3 regions of the Paenibacillus sp. FSL R7-0198 genome follow, and region 1 is predicted to be linked to each of the others. Evidence: riboswitches for the same ligand, from Rfam matches in the RefSeq annotation. Region 1 holds a riboswitch; each other region holds the start of a gene.

The links. A riboswitch is a leader RNA that binds a small molecule or an ion and turns the genes downstream of it on or off. The one in region 1 is predicted to bind thiamine pyrophosphate.
Region 2: linked by a shared signal. The riboswitch ahead of thiC (phosphomethylpyrimidine synthase ThiC) and the one ahead of MKY87_RS20295 (ABC transporter ATP-binding protein) in region 1 are both predicted to bind thiamine pyrophosphate.
Region 3: linked by a shared signal. The riboswitch ahead of MKY87_RS18195 (ABC transporter substrate-binding protein) and the one ahead of MKY87_RS20295 (ABC transporter ATP-binding protein) in region 1 are both predicted to bind thiamine pyrophosphate.

Annotation. Positions count from the first base shown of each region.
Region 1 covers NZ_JBBOCB010000001.1:4,669,445-4,674,594, forward strand. Annotated here, with positions in the region: gene MKY87_RS20285 (ABC transporter substrate-binding protein) at 1-13, opposite strand, end outside; gene MKY87_RS20290 (ABC transporter permease) at 176-1,006, opposite strand; gene MKY87_RS20295 (ABC transporter ATP-binding protein) at 996-1,760, opposite strand; TPP riboswitch at 1,919-2,021, opposite strand; gene MKY87_RS20300 (radical SAM/SPASM domain-containing protein) at 2,239-3,114, shown strand; gene MKY87_RS20305 (S-layer homology domain-containing protein) at 3,380-5,150, shown strand, end outside.
Region 2 covers NZ_JBBOCB010000001.1:4,412,836-4,417,985, reverse strand. Annotated here, with positions in the region: gene MKY87_RS19265 (hypothetical protein) at 1-473, shown strand, start outside; gene thiC (phosphomethylpyrimidine synthase ThiC) at 1,008-2,792, opposite strand; TPP riboswitch at 3,211-3,324, opposite strand; gene MKY87_RS19255 (IclR family transcriptional regulator) at 3,474-4,217, opposite strand; gene MKY87_RS19250 (alpha/beta hydrolase) at 4,577-5,150, shown strand, end outside.
Region 3 covers NZ_JBBOCB010000001.1:4,172,746-4,177,895, forward strand. Annotated here, with positions in the region: gene MKY87_RS18180 (ABC transporter ATP-binding protein) at 1-594, opposite strand, end outside; gene MKY87_RS18185 (ABC transporter permease) at 632-1,390, opposite strand; gene MKY87_RS18190 (thiamine-binding protein) at 1,390-1,680, opposite strand; gene MKY87_RS18195 (ABC transporter substrate-binding protein) at 1,896-2,936, opposite strand; TPP riboswitch at 3,158-3,270, opposite strand; gene MKY87_RS18200 (NAD-dependent epimerase/dehydratase family protein) at 3,416-4,171, opposite strand; gene MKY87_RS18205 (VOC family protein) at 4,189-4,575, opposite strand; gene MKY87_RS18210 (hypothetical protein) at 4,749-5,150, shown strand, end outside.

The DNA of each region.
Region 1 (5,150 bases):
CTTTGTTATTCATAAATGAAGGTCCTCATTTCATCGTTTTGATTTGTAGAAAATGGACAGCAGCATGTTAACGACAACGTGACAGTGAACTGATTGAAGATGCTGCTGAATTTGTGCATAAGGTATGTTCTGAAGATTGTAACTTCTGTATTTACATCTAATTTCTGTCTAAGTATTATCCAACTTTTCTTTTGCCTCCATGTCCATGCCGCCGTATGCTAAACCGTTTCTCCAGCCAGGCAATCAGTACAAACAAAACGATCCCAAGCAGGGATAACAGCACAATAGCGGCAAACATCGCATCCGTGTTCATGTTGCTGGACATGCGGCGGCTGAAGTAGCCGAGACCTTTGCTGCCACCAAGCCATTCGCCAATCGTTGCCCCAACCACGCAGTACACCACGGACATCTTTAACCCCGAGAAAAAAGAGGGAAGTGCCAGCGGAACCTGGAGTTTGCAAAAAATATCCCATTTGCTGGCGCCCATGGTGAGCAGCAGTTCACGCTGCTCCGGATCGCCTTGGCGGAGTCCATCGTAGGTACTGACCACAATGGGGAAGAATGCGATTAGGAACACCACGGCGACTTTGCTCCACAACGTGTAACCAAACCACAAGATAAATACGGGAGACAAGGCAATCAGCGGGATGGTCTGACTGATCACGATGAAGGGATACAAGGCCTTTTCAATCGATCGGTTCATATGCATGCCTGTTGCTAGCGTAATTCCAGTCACTATGGACAAGACAAAACCAACAACAACCTCCATAAAGGTAGCAGGCAGATGGATGGTCAACAGCAGACGACGGTGCTCAACCAGTGAACCTATGATGGCCGTGGGTGCAGGAATGATGAAGGAGGGAACCCATCCCATACGCACAATCGTTTCCCAGATCGCCAGTAAAGAGAGCATGAGCACAATAAACAAACCATATTGGGAAAACCACTTCGAGAGCCACTTTGAACACCACGTCCAAACGCTAACCTCAGTTCTATCATTTTGCATGTAATTGTTCCTCCAGTTGTTTCCTCATCTGCACGAGAACTGGTTCGTAGATCATGTCCGAATGCCTTGGGCGTGGTAAAGGAACCATCATCTCCCGCAACTGCTGACCTTGCCCTCCTGGAGTTAACAGAATGATACGGTCACTTAACAGCAGGGCTTCTTCGATGTCATGTGTAATGAACAGCACGGTTTGTCCAAAGTCTTTCCACAGCTCCAACAACCAGCGATGCATTTCTCGTTTGGTTAAAGCGTCGAGTGCACCGAAGGGTTCATCCAGCAACATGAGCTGCCCGCCTGTAAGCAAGGTACGCAGCAATGCCACCCGCTGCCGCATGCCGCCGGATAACTCATCCGGATAGGCCTGCTCATAACCGGACAAGCCAAACCTTGCCAATCCAGCGATGATATCGGCTCGTAGTTTGTCCTTGTCCTGTCGGCCTGGTGCCAGCTCGGCAGGCAGCAGGCAGTTCTCCATGACGGTACGCCAGGATAACAGCAGGTCTTTCTGCGGCATATAGGCGACTCGTCCGAGCCGTTGTCCTTGCGGTACGTCAGCAATATCGATGGTGCCGACGGTTGGCTCATGCAAGCCTGCGAGCAGCTTGAAGAGCGTGCTTTTACCTGATCCGCTGGAGCCAATGAGCGAGACAAATTCTCCTTGTTGAACCTGAAGCGACACATTGGAGAGCACAGGGGAATCCTTTTTTTCGGAAAAAGCAAAGCTTACGTTGTGAATGGTTACATGGTTATCCATCTGATCCTCACCCCCTTGATGTCAGACTACTGCAATAACAACGGCATCCTATACTCTGCAAAAGGAACAAAAAAGACCCACCCATTTCCGGAGAAATGAGTGGGTCTGTAAGTTAAATCCGCAATTTATCTTCACATACATGAAAAAATTCCGCTTACTAAAAGGCCGCTCCACTTCCCTCCGCTGGTATGATCCAGATCAGGTTCAAAGGGTCCGAATAGTCATATTCGTCTCAGCCGCAAGGCTCCCCTAGTGCAAAAGTTCAAGATATGCAGTTGTCTGTTCAGCATATATCACTTGAACATGAACTGTAAAGAGGCAGCATGATGGAATTGTTGAGATGAACTTGGAGTCAGACCCGAACAACTGAACAATTTACCTGGGCTCCCTAACCCGATATAATAGTGGTGGCGCATATTGGCCGGATCACAAATGCAGGCGGGATTGTTCTCCCTCCGAAGCAGAATGGGGACCCGAGTTGAAAACGTTCAAAAAAGTATATATTGAGATCACGAGTATCTGCAATCTGGCATGCAGCTTCTGTCCGCAGACACAGCGTGCCAAAGGATTCATTGACCCTGAAGTCTTCAACAATATACTGGATCAAGTTAAACCACACACCAATCATATTTATCTACATGTCAAAGGCGAACCCTTGTTGCATCCCAAAATAGATTTGTTGCTCGATTCCGCACATGAGAAGGGACTCAAGGTGAACATTACAACGAATGGTACACTGCTGCCCAAGACTCAGCATAAATTGCTTGGCAAACCGGCGCTGCGACAGATGAATTTCTCCCTGCACAGCTTCGATGGGCATGAAGGTTCAACAGATCGTGACGGTTACCTGCGTCATATTTTGTCCTTTGTACACGAGGCCGTTAAGCACAATGTCATCATCTCATTCCGGCTGTGGAATCTGACACAGGATAACTTCACAAATGCTCAGATGAATCGAAATCGGGAGACTCTTGAAGTATTGGAACGTGAGTTCAATCTGGACTTCCGCATTGAGGAAAAAGTAGTTCCAGGCAGTGGGGTCAAAATTGCCCCGAATGTATATCTGAATCAGGACCATGAGTTCCAGTGGCCAAGTCTGGATGCACCTGAAGATGACGGCAAAGGCTTCTGCCATGCATTGCGTGGGCAGGCAGCTGTGCTTGTAGATGGAACGGTAGTTCCATGCTGTCTCGATGGCGAGGGTGTAATTAACTTGGGTAATGTGCACGAGAAGTCATTCTCGGAGATTATTGAGGGTGAACGAGCGAACAATCTGGTATATGGTTTCTCCAAGCGGGAAGCTGTGGAAGAGTTGTGTCGAAAGTGCGGTTATCGTCAGAGATTCGGAGCCTAGAATATATAAATTTAGTTAAAAACGAACCTACCGAAAATATTTGTTTCGGTAGGTTCGTTTTGTCTTTATTGCGAAATTATTTAGATAATAAGAATTGAAATCAATTCAGGATAACAACTTTTTTGTAAAATCATAGTCTATTAATCTTGTTTTTATGAATTTGCATGGTATTATTATCCTATTGATTAGGAGGTGAATTAGTTCTAAAGATTCATATATTATTGGATTTGCCTACCAGAAGCTTACTGAGGAGTGTGTTTTAGTTTTGAATTCAAAATGGAAAAAGTTTAATCACAAACTATCGTTAATGCTTTCTACGTCGCTGATTGTTTCTATGTTATCTATCAATTTATCTGTATCTGCAGAAGTGGCTACATCTAAAACTTCTTTTAATGACATTGATAATTCGTATGCCAAAACGGAAATAACCAAATTAGTAGAACAAGGAATACTCACAGGATTTACTGATGGGACATTTAAACCTTCCGATTCGGTAACACGAGCTCAATTAGCAAAAATTATGGTCGGTGCGCTTAATTTAAAGCCTGATAATGTCGAAGTAAGTCAATTCAGAGATGTAAAGGAAGATCAATGGTATGCCGGATATGTAGGTGCACTTGTCAAATCTGGAATTGCTCAAGGTACCTCCAAAGATAGCTTTTCGCCTAATAAAAATGTGACAAGAGAAGAGTTGGCTGTATTTTTTGTTAGAGCCTTTGGTTGGGACATTCAAGATGTAACGAGTCAAACATTCAAACCACAACTCTCAGATTTGGGTCAAGTATCTAACTGGGCGAAAGATTCTGTAACACTAGCCTATCAATCTGGTTTTATCAAAGGATTAGTTCAAAAAGATGGAACAGTAAAATTTAATCCATCAGGCGTAGCAGATCGACAGGCGCTAGCGAGACTTGCATATGAGTTTGTGACAAATAAGTCTACATATGATAGTTACATGGCTCCTGCCAAGACAGAGATTGATACTGAAGATTCAAATGAAGCAAAACCTGAAACAGCAAAACCTTCTGAAGGTAACAGTAAGGGAAATAGCGGTAGCAGCTCCGGAGATAAAGGGAACGGAAGTAACAATGGTGGAAATAGTGGAGGCGGGGAACAAACCCCTAGTAATAATCTCTCTGCTCCAGGTACATATACTCTTGGTAATGTAACTGGAAATATAACTATTAGTTCTCAAGGTGTCGTTCTAAAAAATACCAAAATAAATGGTAGGCTGAAGATACTTGAGTCCGTAGGAAACGGTGACGTGACTCTTGATAATGTTAGTGTCACGGGAACGACTGAGATTCAAGGCGGAGGACCAAATAGTATTCATGCAGTGGACTCGGTTCTTGCAACAGTGATTGTTGACAAAGCGGACGGCAGTGTTCGTTTGGTCCTTGAAGGTGGAAGTAATGTTCAGCAGATTGAAATTAGATCTGGTGCAATCGTACAGAATGTCTCCACGGGTGATGTCGGACCGATTGAAATAGCAGAGTCGATTCCCCATAATTCTTCGGTAGTGCTCAGTGGAAGCTTCGACTCTGTAATGGTTCATGCAGAACAAGTTTCAGTGGAGTTCGGAGATAATTCCACCATTGAAAATCTTGAGGTGTTCCAAGAAGCATTGAACACAGTGTTTAAAATTAACCATGGTGCTGTAGTGAGTCGGGCTATATTAAATGCAATCGTACAATTTTCTGGAGCGGGAACATTATCTTCAGCTCTGGTCAATGTAGAAGGTATTGATTTTAGTCAACTTAATCACCCCCCAGCTATTGAGGTAGATCCTACAGTGACTAGTATAGTTTATTCACCTCAAGAAACAGAGTTTTCAGCAATTGATTCGACCCGTCAGATCGTATTCACGGGTATCGCTACCTCAGCGATCAAAGATATCACTTCCATTGCAGAATGGAATGTCGAGGATAGCACCATTGCCATTGTTGACTCAGGCAAGATTCAAGCTAAAGGCAATGGTACGACAGTGGTAAAAGCTAAATATGGAGATTTCGAAATCAATGTTCCGGTAACCGTTG
Region 2 (5,150 bases), 260 kb from region 1:
CGTGTACCCTGTTTGCGACAGTACTGGAGCAGGAAGCCACACAGGTCCCTGTGCCCGTGATCGGCATAGATGATCCGTTATTGCAGGAGATGCGGCGAGTAGCAGGAGATTACATCATAGCATTCACCAACCCTGCAACCATTGAAGGCACGATGGCACGGGTGAACCAGGCTTTACAGCAAGAGGATGAGAATGGGCAACTACACGTTGCCAAGACATATCAGACGGAAGCGGTATGCATCCCTGGGACATTTGAGTTGATTATGCGTGGAGATCAGCAAGGGTATCTCGAAGCGGTACGTGAAGGATTACAGCAGATTGCTGAGCAGTATTCGGGTAAAACGGTAGTGGCAGCCCAACTGTCTATGGCTCCCGCAGCTGCCCAGGTTACAGTAGATAGCGGGATTCCGATCCATAGCCCGCTGGCATTGCTTGCCGCGTATTTGGAGAAGAATTTGGGCCTGGCTCGATAGTAGTAGCGGGTTTGGAGTGAAATATTACAATCGCTAAAATCATGTGAAAACTACTATATTGCTTCCTTTTGCAAAATAAAAATGCTCTCGAACAAGAGCATTTCAAATGGTATAATCACTTTGTACAGCCAATTTGTGGTGGGAAATAGGCTTGCCTCCAGTGGGAGGTGATCCTATGAACTTCTCTTTTAACGACGTAATCGTGTTCGCGATGTTAATTATTGCGCTCCTGACATACATCGATCGTAAAAAGAAGTGACCCGCCACAGGTTGACGGCCTGACGGGTCACTTCATCTGAACTTGCTGCACTCGGAGGAATACCCACCGCAAATGCTGTGCAGGAGTAGCCATTGGCCTGGCTACTCTTATTGGTGTTTACTTACATTCATTTTATTAAACATCTGCTAGACAATCAACCATAATGCTGATAAAAAGTATCAGGAAGCTGATCAGTAAGATGAAGCAGACGACATAATAGCAGTATTCTCACCTACAAACGATGTCAGACTGCCCAGCTTGCGCTGTACCCGCTCCTAGGAACGTGTCCGATATTCCTCGGCCTTTTCCTGCATGCCCGCTGCTACAGCCTCATTCTCGGACAATCCTTTGTCCGCCGCAAAGGTACGAATGTCCTGCGTAATGCGCATGCTACAGAACTTCGGACCGCACATCGAGCAGAAATGAGCTTCCTTAGCCCCTTCTGCTGGCAGCGTCTCATCATGGTAGGACAGCGCACGTTCAGGGTCTAGCGACAGGTTGAACTGGTCCCTCCAGCGGAACTCGAAGCGCGCTTTGGACAATGCATCATCCCGGCGCTGGGCACGTGGATGGCCTTTTGCCAGATCGGCGGCATGAGCTGCGATCTTGTAGGCGATAACCCCTTCCCGCACATCATCCTTGTTAGGCAGGCCCAGATGTTCTTTTGGCGTAACATAACAGAGCATGGACGTGCCGAACCAACCAATCATGGCCGCACCAATGGCGGATGTGATGTGATCGTAACCCGGGGCAATGTCGGTCGTCAGCGGCCCAAGTGTGTAGAACGGTGCTTCTTTACAGATCTCCATCTGCAAGTCCACATTCTCCTTGATCTTATGCATCGGCACATGACCCGGGCCTTCGATCATCACCTGCACATCATGCTTCCATGCGATCTGCGTCAGTTCCCCAAGCGTAGCCAGTTCCGCCATCTGAGCTTCGTCATTGGCATCGTAGATACTGCCTGGACGAAGTCCATCTCCCAACGAAAACGCCACATCATACCTTTTCATAATCTCGCAGATTTCTTCAAAATGGGTGTACAAAAAATTCTCCTGATGATGTGCCAGACACCATGCTGCCATAATGGACCCACCGCGAGACACAATGCCTGTCATTCGCTTGGCGGTCATCGGGATATAACGCAGCAGTACACCTGCATGAATCGTAAAGTAGTCCACGCCCTGCTCTGCCTGCTCTATGAGTGTGTCACGGTACAACTCCCAGGTCAGCGCTTCCGCTTCGCCATTCACCTTCTCCAGCGCCTGATACAGCGGCACCGTACCAATCGGCACAGGTGAATTGCGGATGATCCATTCCCGGGTGGTATGAATGTTTTTGCCTGTGGACAGATCCATCACCGTATCCGATCCCCATCGTACCGCCCAGGTCATCTTCTCGACCTCTTCCTCGATGGAGGAAGATACTGCAGAGTTGCCGATGTTGGCATTGATTTTCACGTGAAAATGACGACCGATCAACATCGGCTCACTCTCCGGGTGATTGATGTTGGATGGCAGAATGGCCCGTCCACTCGCCAGCTCCTGCCGCACAAATTCCGGTTCCACGCCTTCACGAATGGCGGCAAACTCCATCTCTGCCGTAATGACTCCCTGCCTCGCGTAGTGCATCTGGGTCACACAGCGTCCTGTCTGTGCCCGTAGCGGTTTTCCACGCAATCCAGGGTACTCTTCGGCTCCCGCTCTCTTCCCTCCGTGCTTCAGTCCGTTATCCTCCGGTTTAACCGTACGGCCCTGATAAGCTTCAACATCGCCGCGCTCTGTGATCCATCGGGTGCGCAGGGCTGGCAGACCTGCACGGATATCCGCATGAAATGCGGGATCGGTCATCGGGCCGCTCGTATCGTAGACACGCAGCGGTTCGTTATGCTCCACCCCTTGGGGAGTATTCGTGTCATGAAGGGCTATCTCACGCTCCGGTACAGCAATGTCCGGCCGTGAGCCCTGAATGTAGACTTTGCGGCTGCCCGGAAAAGGCTGAACCCGTCCGGCCGCTCCTGTTTCTTTTCCCACCTGCTGACCGTTATGTTCCTGTTCCATCGCTTGTTGTCCCGTTTGGTTTCCTGTACTCATGTTCGCTTGTCTCCTCCTCAGTGTTCGTTCACTTGGTTTCATTGGTATCGTCATCAGCTCACTTACGCACCTGTCCCAAATCATCCAGAGCACAGAGAAGAAAGAGCGATCCTACACCAGACCAGAGGAGACATTATTTATGTACAGTTCACAACAGACGGAGGCTGCCACAGATCATCGATCTATAAGACTTCCCTCCTCATCCAAGCCCACTTCCGCAGGTTATCGAAAAAGAAGCCCATAAAATCCGCGCTATATCGCCCGTTCCCTGTATATAAAAAAGCCGGTCCCCGAAGGAACCGACTTTTATGTCCATCACCAATAATGCACCTTCAATCAGCTCCTTAACGGAGACTACAAGGGTCACATCATGAGGTGGTTGAGGTCATATCGCCGATTACTTCCCTACGCTGGTATGATCCAGATCAGGTGCAAAGGGTCCGGAATCTCATGCGATTCCGTCTCAGTCCGGACAATTCGGACTCCCCCAGTAACGTTAGTAAGTTGCGGCTTACATAAGCCGCCGTTCATATTCAATGAAGCTGGCTCCGTTGGGCCGTCCATTACAGAGTAGCGCAACCGGAACATAAAAACAACCTTTATATTCCAGAACACTAACTCAATTGGAGAAAAAACCTCACCTCAACATCAGGATAACATGAGCCCCATCTGCGTAGCAGCATCCTTCAACACAGGTGCGTATTCATGCAATGTCTCCTGCGAGAGTCGGCTGACAGGCCCTGAGACCGAGAGCGCAGCTGCAATATTGCCTCTGCGATCCATAATCGGTACAGATACCGCGGCAGCTCCCGGCTCACGTTCCTCATAACTCGTCGCATATCCGTTATCCCGGATATCTCCCATTTGCGCTAAATACACCGCGGGATCAATAAACACCGGCCATTCCGGGCCGTTCATCAGTTCTTCACGATCCTCGTCCGTGGCAAACGCCATCAAAACTTTGCTGGAAGCGCCCACAGACAGCGGGAGTCTAACACCAACGGGGGCGACTCGGCGAATCGCCTGATCACTTTGCACAGCCTGAATCCGTATCCGTTCACTCCCATCACGCAGGTACAGACTCACGGTCTCTCCCAATCGATCTCTCAGTCGCTCCATCGCAGGCAGCAGCAGAATAGCGGGATCATCACTGCGGGACATATGAGCTGACAGCTCCCAGATTCGGATGCCAAGTCGGTACTTCTCTGTTGCTGCATCACGGATCACGAACCCTCGATCCTCCAGCGTAGCCATCAAACGGTGCACTGTACTTTTGTGCAAGCCGATCTGGCTGGCAATTTCGGTGAGTCCCAGATCACTGCGTGTGGTAAAACATAATAATATATCCAGCGCCCGTTCCACAGCCCGGACGGTTAACTTGCGATCTTCCATGGCATAATGCCCTCCTCATGTTTCATCACATGAAACTTGGTTACATAAATTATATGAGAAACGGTCTCATCTGTAAACCAAAAAGAGCCAAAATCAAAATAGGCTAACCTGTAAATTTTTCCTTTTTATAAGACTTAATCCCCTGTAATTTACACACTAAGGTAATGTTACCCATATATCTTAAGAACTATATAACAATTGCGTAACAAATGCCCTCAATCAATTGACTTTGACTATACTGGAACATACGATAAAGATATATTACATTAAGATATCGCTCTGAAGCAGGCTCTGAAATAAACGCAATTCTCTTTTCATGTCGTTGTTATCTTCAACTGAACTTCAAAGGAGGGGCATTCATGTATCCAACATCCCAGAGCGAAGCCCCGCTGCATACAAAAGTGTCCGATCTGCCCTCTTCCCTATCACCGAGGCTGATTCGGTTCAAACATATTATCGTAGCGTTGCTGCTCTCCGTTGTATTTTTTCTACTGTTTTGTTTTATCGCACTGCATGGTTATATCGCATGGGTATTATCCAATCCTACTGTAGCACCGGTCTTCTCCAATCCAATGCAGGCCAAGAACATGAAGTATGAAGACATCACGTTCCCGGCAGCAGATGGCAGCCGGACGATGCAGGGATGGTATATACCTGCTGACAATGCTGCAAGCAAAACGATTATTTTCAGTCACGGCTATGGTGCCAATCGTGAAGAAACATGGGTACCCATGTATGACCTGGCACACTATGCCCATCAACTTGGGTTCAACGTGGTCATGTTCGATTATGGCTTCGCCTCACAGGTGAACAAAGCTGTAGCCACAGGTGGCAAAGCTGAGTCACAGCAATTGCTCGGTGCGATCCAGTTCGCCAAGCAACGTGGTGCGCAGGAACTGGTTGTCTGGGGCTTCTCGATGGGTGCCGGTACAG
Region 3 (5,150 bases), 500 kb from region 1:
TTCCTGCGGACTGAGCAGGGCACGCAGAAATGCAGCACGCTGCTGCATTCCGCCAGACAGCATATGAGGGTATGCTTGCTCAAACCCGGCAAGACCCACGCTGCTTAACCACTTACGAGCTTCCGCAAGAGCTTCAGCCCGAGGAGGAGCGCTTGAAGCTACTTCACCAGCAAGTAGTACATTATCTTCAATGGTACGCCAAGGGAAAAGAGCGGGTTGTTGAGGCATATAACTAATCTTGCCACGTTGTCCCGTTACATTCTGACCGTTCATAAGCACTTGGCCTTCCTGTGGCTTCAGCAGACCGCCGATGATGTGGAACAGGGTGCTTTTGCCACAGCCGGATGGTCCAACGATAGCGACAAACTCGCCTTGCTCCACAGTCAGGGACAGGCCGTTCAGAACCGGTAACCTGCTCCGCCGTTCACGGAATGATGCATGAACATTAACAACGTCCAGTGCAGGTGGAACCGAAGCAGGAGTCGTATTGGCAGGTCGATTAGGCGTAGCCGAGTTTAACTTTTCACCGTGCGTTGGCTCCACTACACTTGCTCCTCGTCCAGGCTGGACTTGTTCGTCCTGTTGCCGATTCATATGGTCATCACTTCCTAATATACAGATTACTTCTTTATTATCGCTTCTGTGGCCGCCAGCGCACGAGTAGCTTCTCCAGCAGGGCAATGAACAGGAAGAGCAGCAAGCTGAGCGCGACAATAATCATGATCGCCACGAATAGGCGATCCGTGCGATAAGCCGACTTTTGCAGCATCATATAATAACCAATACCCTTGTCTGCACCAATCCATTCGGCGATGATGGCACCCATCACGCTATAGGTAGCGGCAATTTTGACACCGGAGAACACGGATGGCAGCGCATGGGGGAGCTCCAGCTTCCAGAAGATATGGTGACGTTTCGCACCAGCCATGCGCATATAGTTCATCATCGCGGCGTCAGTACGGGTCAAGCCATCCATGGCCGCCACTGCAACGGGGAAGAAACATACCAGGATGATCGTAATCAGCTTGGGCAACAGCCCGAATCCGAACCAGATTAACAGGAGCGGCGCGAGCGCGATGGTTGGGATATTTTGACTAAGAATAAGTAAAGGATACAGGGCCGACTTGAGAAAAGGGACCAAATGCAGCACCATCGCAATTAATAATCCAACCGCGGTGCCGGCCGCGAATCCGATCAGGGTTAACTGAATGGTTGCGGAAGCGTGCATGCCAAGCCGCTCGGCCTGGGTTGCCGCTTCGCGGGCGATGTCGGATGGTGCAGGCAGCATCCATTTCTCAATATGGAAGAGGGAGACGGCTCCCTGCCATATCGCTATAAAGAGAATAACCGCCACAATGGGCGGCCATACACTTTTGAAATAGGCATGCATTAGCGATACTTCTCCGTCAGGGTATCCATGCTGAAGCCAGCAGGGCTATGGGCGATTTTGATCTGGGAGATGATGCTTGGGCTACCAGCCTCCACAAGTACCTCGTGCATTTTACGGACAACCTCGAGCAGTTCCTCCAGTTCTCCCTCCATCGTGGTGTCGAGCGCGTTCACCTGATATTTCAGGCCGGATTGCTGAATAACTTCAATGGCGCGATCTACGTAAGGATAAGAATTCTCGCCATTTGGCGTTTTGGGAATAACCTGAATGCTAAGTAGTGTGCTTGCCATGAGAGATCACGGCTCCTTTCGTGATAAATTGCATGAATTGAACCAGGTTTACACTTATCACTCCGATTGCAGTACCCTCTTCCGATCGCTGTTATCCCCAGATTTCTTGAATCCATTTTCAATGGGGAAATCCGGGGATAAAGGCGAACACTTTGTTTCTTCAGATGGGTTCTGCACTCTTCGTTCTTGTGTAAAAAGTTAAACTTAAGCAATTTTTATTGGGGTAAAAACGCGTTTGTATATGCCTTGCTTACATCGATCTGTTCATCGAGCAGTTTTTTGCTAAACATCCAGTCGGTGTAATTCTGCCATACTTCCTGCTTTTGCTCACCCCAGCGCGGGGCGTCATCTGTGTACTTTGGACTAAGCCATTTCTGGCTTGCCAGGACCAATTCCTTGTCCAGATCCGGTACAGCCTTGATCAGAATGTTCGCTGCGTCTTCGGGATGATCAATGGCATATTGATATCCTTCGGAAGTGGCTTTCAGAAATGCTTTCACCAGCTCAGGGTCGTTTTGGATCGTCTGCTCGTTTGTTACGAGGACAGGCGTGTAGTAATCCAATGCATCTGAATAATCCTTCACATATAACATGTCGATTGGTTCTCCGCGCAATTCGGCTTCAATCCCCGTCCAAGCGTAGAAAATCCACGCGAAATCAATGTCCCGTTTCACTGCGGTGAAAAAGTCAGCGTCACCCATGTTAATGTTTTTCACTTTGGATACATCTGCTCCGTCGCCTTCCATAATGGATTGCATCACGGCTTCTTCGACTGGGGAACCCCAACCGCCATAGGTTTTACCTTCAAAATCTTTCGGTGATTTGATATTCCGATCCGCCGGAGCAGCGAACCCGGATGTATTATGCTGAATAACTGCTGCGATGGAGACGAGAGGAACACCCTGTGTACGGGCTTGAGTTACACTCTCCTGATAACTTACGCCAAAAGGCACTTCGTTCGATGCAACCATCGTATCCGCGCCACCGGCACCTGGTTGTACAATCTCCACGTTTAAGCCTTCGGCCTTGTAAAAACCTTGATCTACAGCCGCATACAGGCCGGTATGATTCGTATTTGGTGTCCAGTCGAGCACCACTTTAATATCCTTTAAGGCGGCAGTGCCACCTTCGTTACTGCTTTCTGTATTTGTGTTGCCGTTCTGCTCTACGGGGGCGGCTTCTTTACCGCCACATGCGGCTACAGTCACCAGCAGTACACACAAGAGCAGCAGTCCCATTGTTTTACGCCATTTCATCTGTGATTCTCTCCTTCGGTATGTCCGGCCGAGTGGCACGGGGTACTCCTTGGCTTCATATCCAATCATCTTGCATAAATCGACAGATTTATACCAGTTGAGATCTGGATAACGTCACTTTTTTTAGCTCTCTGGCTATATAAAAGAACATTAAAAAAGCGTCCCGTAATCCGGGACGCGTGCAGGCGTTAGAGAGGTGGCGTTCAGCCATAGGGCTGTGCCATTTCGATATACTCCGATTCCTACGCTGGCATGATCCAGATCAGGTCTAAGGGTTAGTATCTTGGTGGGATACACTCTCAGCCGGCCAATTCCGACTCCCCTGGGAAACTATGAAGTTACGGGCATTACTAGGTGTAATTATAGGCCAGCAGGTGGAACGTGTCCAGTCAGGAACTGGATGGGGACACGTATGAACTTATCAAACAGACCGTTATACATATGTATAACGGTCTGTTTGGATGTGTTATTTTCATTAATTATCGTGGCGAATCATATAAGGAAATCTGACTGAGTGCAAAAGCATCGGATTTTGGGTCATAGCCTACCTGTTTCTGAGTGGTTTCCAGATTCAATCGTTTAAACCGATTATTCGAGATCCCATGCAGTATGGTGAAGGGCTCCAGATTGGTAACGGTAATGGCTTTGAACATCAAATCACACAAGTCAGCCGGACTAATATACGCGCTCATATCCCTTGCTTCCAGCGCTGGTCCGTCCGGTTGAAAATCATCATATGCACCTATACGTATCGCAACACTTTGTAAACCCTCGGTATACGCAAAATAGGAAGCGAGCGATTCTCCAAAACATTTGCTAACCCCGTACAAATTCCGTGGGTGTGTTGGCATGTCCGGATAGACTTGAGCATCAATGGGATACCCCTCAATCGTCTGTGCACTGCTCGCCAGAATGACTCTTTGCACACCTTGGTCCTTAGCTGCACGGAATACATTAAATGTACCTTTGATATTGATGTCCAACAACGATTCATAGAATCCGGCATTCGGGGAAGGGTCTCCCGCCAGATGTACTACCACATCCATGCCTTCGCAAGCATGCTGACAGGCTTCAGGGTCTGTCACATCCAGTGTCATGATCTCATGGTCGGTTTCTTGATACGTATGCAGTCTGCCGATATTCAAATCCGTTAGTCGCAGGTGATATGCTTCTGACAAGTGTTGGGACAAGTCCCGGCCAATTTTCCCGGCTGCGCCAGTAATTAAAATGTTCATGAAATCAACTCCAATTCTTAGCGCTGGAAGAACTCAATCCATTCCTTTTCAGGTCCATAGATGAAGAAATAGCGGTAACCGTTAGGCAGTGTAATAATCTCTCCATCAATAAATACGGCTTTGGTGGCTTGGATGCGTTTGTACTCAGAATCAAGGTCATCTACATGGATCGCAAAATGGTGTACCGTACCTTCGGAAGGCAGCTTGTCGCTGTATCCTTGAATTAACTCAATCTCAGTCTCGTTACTTCCATTGAAGCCGAGAAAGGCGAGCTGAATGACACCGTTCGTATGCGTCACCCGGTCTTTCAGTTCCAATCCAACAACCTCCGTATAAAAACGAAGCGTAGTATCCAGATCACGAACGGCAATGCCGACGTGGTCAATGCGCTTTTGAAAACTCATAATTATATTCCTCCAAATGTAGTAAATTCTCTACCATTTTAAGGGATATCATAGGGCTGTACTACGAGGTTGTCAAATCGGATTTTAATTTGAAAAAACCATAAATGTTCACATAATGTTCACTTATGTGGAGGGTTTCCTCATCTCTATAATTACGAAGGTAAACAGAGAGGATGAGAGAATTGCCAGCAAGCAAGAAGGAACAAATTATTTTCGGATTAATGATGTGTACAGGAATGGTCTTGGTCATGATGTTCTTCAATCTATGGCACAGTGGGTTACTCGGCAAGATGTCCCCGCTTGAGATACTGCTTCAATTCATATTATGTTTTGTCATCGCGTTTCTGGTGGAGTCTTTCATTGTTGGCCCTGTGGCGAGAAAGATTGCATTCTCCTTGCCCTTCGACAAGTCCAACAAGATTTTGGGTGTGCTTGCTATGTCATTTTTTATGGTGATTGGCATGGTACTGATTATGTCCATGTATGGAATGATCTCGGCATATCTCGCGGATCAATTAAGTGGGTCATTCGTACTCCGTACGTACCTTCATACAATCGCTCGTAACTTCAGCCTG